Regions from separate parts of the Paenibacillus sp. LPE1-1-1.1 genome, predicted to be linked through region 2. Evidence: a T-box and tRNA genes for the amino acid it is inferred to sense, from the RefSeq annotation. Region 2 holds a T-box; the other holds one or more tRNA genes.
The links. The T-box of region 2 lies ahead of MRBLPE1_RS12350 (glutamine--tRNA ligase/YqeY domain fusion protein). A T-box ahead of a tRNA ligase gene usually reads a tRNA of that ligase, here a tRNA-Gln.
Positions count from the first base shown of each region.

Region 1 (2,439 bases), on a different contig from region 2:
CGACGAGGTTGATAGGTTCGGGGTGGAAGCACAGCAATGTGTGCAGCTGACGAATACTAATCGGTCGAGGGCTTATCCTAAAACGTTTGAGAAGCAAACTTACATCGTAAGCATACGGTTAAGTTTGCCCCGGACCCATACATCCGGCAGACAGCAGCTAAAAAGGTTTCAGCAAACCTAAACTTTCGTATCCAGTTTTCAAGGCGCAATGCCTTGAAGTTCAACCGTGCCTCTTTTGCAGTTGAAGCTCTTGGAGACATTTCAACGCGAATATGCAATGTTCCCTGATAGCTCAGTTGGTAGAGCACTCGACTGTTAATCGAGTTGTCACAGGTTCGAGTCCTGTTCGGGGAGCCATTATGCTCTCATAGCTCAGTAGGTAGAGTGCATCCATGGTAAGGATGAGGTCACCGGTTCGATCCCGGTTGAGAGCTCCAGTTATACTTTCAACTGCAAGGACAAGCTTTAATTTCTGTATGGCCCGTTGGTCAAGTGGTTAAGACACCTCCCTTTCACGGAGGTAACAGGGGTTCGAGTCCCCTACGGGTCACCAATTACCTTTTTCACAAAAGGCGCCTTTACACTTGGACGCTTAGCTCAGCTGGGAGAGCATCTGCCTTACAAGCAGAGGGTCGGCGGTTCGATCCCGTCAGCGTCCACCATATCGCTGCTGGGGATTAGCCAAGCGGTAAGGCAACGGACTTTGACTCCGTCATTCTCAGGTTCGATCCCTGAATCCCCAGCCACTTATACTATGAGTCATTAGCTCAGTTGGTAGAGCACCTGACTTTTAATCAGGGTGTCGTAGGTTCGAATCCTACATGACTCACCATTTTTTTATCTCACATGCGCGTATGGCGGAATTGGCAGACGCACCAGACTTAGGATCTGGCGGGCGACCGTGGGGGTTCAAGTCCCTCTACGCGCACCATCTTTAAGACCCTTAATCGGGAAACACTCTGTATGTCAACAGAGTAACGTAGGTGGAAGTCCTGCAAAACATGGTTTAGCTTTACCGGAATCACATATGCGCGTATGGCGGAATTGGCAGACGCACTAGACTTAGGATCTAGCGGGCGACCGTGGGGGTTCAAGTCCCTCTACGCGCACCATACCATGAGAAAACCCTTGGCGAACAAGGGTTTTTTGCTGTCTATAAACATAATGCAGACCTATCGATCAGTACGATATGCCGTAATCACTTGCTCAGCGCCATATCGATATAAGGTTTGTTCGGCTTTCATGCCCACCTTTTCTAGAAGCCTGCAGGAAGAGAGGTTGGCGCTTTGTATCTCAGCTATAAGCTTAGATTGATTAAGCTCTTTAAATGCATACAGAATAAGCCGTCTGATCACTTCTTCAGCATAGCCATGCCCCCAGTTGTTAGGTGAAAACTCGTACGACACCTCCATATGTAGACCATCCCTGTGGTTTTCCAAGGACACAAGACCAATGAACGTATTGTTTTCTTTTAGCGTGACAGCCCAATAAAAAGATTGATGGCGGTTGGCGCGATCTAAAGTCTCCATAAATTTGTTCAAAGCATGGATCTCCGGAATAATGCCTCCGAGATATTTTCTGACGTTCACATCGGCGTACAGCTTTTTTACATGTTCATAATCGCTACCGAGCTGCATGCAAAACTTAGAACGGTTCACGTTATTTAATCGTCGAATCAGTGATATTGAGGATAAAGGAAGTTAATAATCATAGGAATTAATTGTAAATCTAATAAATCTTTTATACGTCAAATGTTTTAGGTGATTGCGAGTCTTTGTCCTGGAGAAGTATCTCATATAGCTGGAAACTTATACTTCAATTTTATCAAATTCCTGTCGATATAGTTCATTGGGACTAACTGGAATCTGTAAATATGAAGGAGAATGGCTTATGTTTCTAAAAACAAAGTGCTTGAGAAAGCGCGGACTAGCTGTGCTGCTAACCATCGCTTTAGGAATCAGTTATATAGATAACGCTGGATTTTATTCTATTGGGGGAAATGAGAATAACGTTGTTTCGGCAGCGGAAGATTCCAGCGCCTCGAAAGCTGAAAACATAGGGCTTAAGAGCAATTTGCCTGCTAAAGCTGAAATTGAATATTGGCGTTTTACCGCAAAGGGGACGCTTTATCCGCCAATAGCATTGCCAAATGGCAAAGTGATGGCTGTAACGTCGAACAGTTGGATATCGATCTTGGATGTGAACGGAAAAGAAGTGAAGAAAATCAACGCCTATAGCCGATTATCAGCGCCGGCTATCAATGCGAAAGGCCAGATTTTTGTGGCGGGCACAGGTGCCAGGTTGTTTCAATACGATAATGCAGGCAACGGCGGACAGATGGGTATCTATTATTTTAAGGATAAAAAGGAGCAGCTGCAGTCCTCCGGCATGGTGACGGATGGAGAAGGCAATCCGTATTTTGCCTATCAGCATGCGATT
Region 1 is NZ_JBEGHY010000047.1:11-2,449, forward strand. Features, by position in the region: partial or broken rRNA gene MRBLPE1_RS31950 (23S ribosomal RNA) at 1-80, shown strand, start outside; tRNA gene MRBLPE1_RS31955 (tRNA-Asn) at 282-357, shown strand; tRNA gene MRBLPE1_RS31960 (tRNA-Thr) at 362-437, shown strand; tRNA gene MRBLPE1_RS31965 (tRNA-Glu) at 479-553, shown strand; tRNA gene MRBLPE1_RS31970 (tRNA-Val) at 587-662, shown strand; tRNA gene MRBLPE1_RS31975 (tRNA-Gln) at 672-746, shown strand; tRNA gene MRBLPE1_RS31980 (tRNA-Lys) at 757-832, shown strand; tRNA gene MRBLPE1_RS31985 (tRNA-Leu) at 849-931, shown strand; tRNA gene MRBLPE1_RS31990 (tRNA-Leu) at 1,030-1,112, shown strand; gene MRBLPE1_RS31995 (GNAT family N-acetyltransferase) at 1,173-1,658, opposite strand; gene MRBLPE1_RS32000 (phosphodiester glycosidase family protein) at 1,891-2,439, shown strand, end outside.
Region 1: it encodes a tRNA-Gln, which carries the amino acid that the T-box ahead of MRBLPE1_RS12350 (glutamine--tRNA ligase/YqeY domain fusion protein) is inferred to sense. The anticodon was not compared.

Region 2 (2,439 bases):
ACGGCCATGGCACCCTTGACCTTCGCTTTCAAATCCTGTCTTGCCGCATGCTCCAGCATGGCAATGTCAACCGAGTTCTGAGCTCTAATCATCCCAATCTCGCTAATAAAGTTTCGAATGCTCTCCGGCGTAAAGCCTCTTCTTCTAAGCCCACGGATCGTCGGCAGTCTCGGATCGTCCCAGCCATCTACAAGCCCTTCCTCCACCAGCTGCCTTAAATAACGTTTGCTCGTTACTGCGCCGGTTATATTCAGCCTTCCGAACTCCCGTTGCCTTGGCGGCTCCGCAAACGCCAGCTCATGCAATACCCATTCGTACAAAGGACGATGGTCTTTAAACTCAATGGAGCATAACGAGTACGTGATGCCCTCGATGGCATCCTGTATCGGGTGGGCAAAATCATACATCGGATAAATGCACCATTGATTTCCCGTCCGGTAATGCTCCGAATGGATAATGCGATAGATGACGGGATCCCGCAGGTTCATATTCGGAGCGCTCATATTAATTTTCGCCCGAAGCACCTTGGAGGACGTCCCATACTCACCGTTCTTCATGTTTGCAAACAACTGCAGGTTTTCTTCCGTGGTACGGTTACGGTACGGGCTGTCCTTGCCTGGCTCCGTAAGCGTTCCCCGGTACTCCGTCACCTCTGCCGGCGATAGATCGCAAACATAAGCTTTCCCTTTCTTAATTAACGTAACGGCAGCGTTATAAATGGCATCCGAATAATCCGAGCCATAATAAATATGGCGTCCCGGGCTATAGCCTAACCACTCGATATCTTCAATAATGGCATTCACATATTCGATATCCTCCTTTAAAGGATTCGTGTCGTCAAAACGCAGATGGAAGCTCCCCTTATACTTTTGCGCGATGGTATAGTTGGTGTGAATCGCATAGGCGCTGCCAATGTGAAGGTATCCGTTCGGCTCCGGCGGAAAACGAGTACAGATTTCACGGGAGAAGACTCCCGCTTGAATATCCTCTTTAATGATTTTGTCCAAAAAATGGTCCGCGGCCGGTTCCATATCATGACTCATAGTTAAACCTCCATAGTTAGGTTAATATTCGTCTTAAAAGCCGTTGTTCACCTGCGAAAATAAAAAAAAATCCCACCCCCAAGACTTCGCGTCTTGGGGACGAAATTTTTCGCGGTACCACCCCAGATTCATTAATATGTCGCCATATTAACCTCTTCAAGTACGGCACCTATGGATGCTTATACTCTAGCTCTATAACAGGAGCTCCTGTCACAGCATCCCCCTTGTCCAGGTTCCGATGTGATGCTCAGAGACTTGTTTCGATAAGTTTTTCCTCGCCCCTTTTCAGCTGCCGGGGTTCTCTGTGAAGGAATCCGCTTATTTACTCTTCTCGTCATCGCCTTTTTTATATTGCATATAGGTTAACAAATCCTTTCGCATACTGCAAATGGTTATTCATCCAAAGTGCAGCGAAGGAAACTGCTTGCATTTTATTCCTCCTATTCGCAATCGGTGACGAAAGTGAAGCTTTTTTTGTAAAATGCGGCTACCGTCAGCTTTATAGATTTAGGATTTTAATCCTTCGTGATCTTATTGAAAGCTTGTACGTACTGTTCGTATTTGACCTGCCATATGTCTTTACGGGATTCGATCGTCCTGCCATCCAGAAGCACCTCGATGACATCCAAGCAAACGTCCCAACCTGCGATATCCCTTGGCGTGTGATCCGTAACTTTCGTAAGCTTCTCCGTTAATACCAAGCGGCAGCCGCCCGGCTCGGGATATAATTCAAAGCGAACACGGTCCTCGCCCCATGTATATTCTAGCACTTCATGCAGCTTAAGCTCCAAAATCTCAAGTTCCTCGAATGTTCCGTTCTGCATATCGAACCTAATGACTCCGCCCTCACGCAGGTCGTCGACGCTAAGCTCAGAAAACCATTTTGCAAGCTTATCGTTATCCGTAAGCCATGACCATACCTTCTCGACAGAATGCTTCAAATGACGTTCAAAACGAACCTCATAACCATTTTCAACCGTTTGTATAACCGCCAGCATATTATTCCTCCTCATCGAGTACCCTCTCCAAATCATCCAGCTTGTTCGACCAAAATGTCCGATAAGGCGTCAGCCAATCCTGTATTTCCTCTAACGGCTTCGCATTAAGACGGTACATATGCTTCTGCGCTTCTTTTCGCACGGTAACGAGTCCTGCTTCGCGCAATATGCGCAAATGCTTCGAAACGCCGGGCTGGCTCAGCGACGATATCGTTACAAGCTCCCCAACGGAGCGCTCCTGCTCACGCAAGTAATCCAGAATCGTTCTCCGATGGGGTTCAGCCAGCACTTCAAATAGTTTGTTGTTTTTCATGCGTTTATATTACCATTTAGTTATATTTCTGTAAAGTTATATACAGGTATGATGCACGGATTCGTTCATGTTTCTCTATGAAATA
Region 2 is NZ_JBEGHY010000012.1:375,711-378,149, reverse strand. Features, by position in the region: gene MRBLPE1_RS12350 (glutamine--tRNA ligase/YqeY domain fusion protein) at 1-1,043, opposite strand, end outside; T-box leader at 1,136-1,390, opposite strand; gene MRBLPE1_RS12345 (SRPBCC family protein) at 1,559-2,041, opposite strand; gene MRBLPE1_RS12340 (ArsR/SmtB family transcription factor) at 2,043-2,354, opposite strand.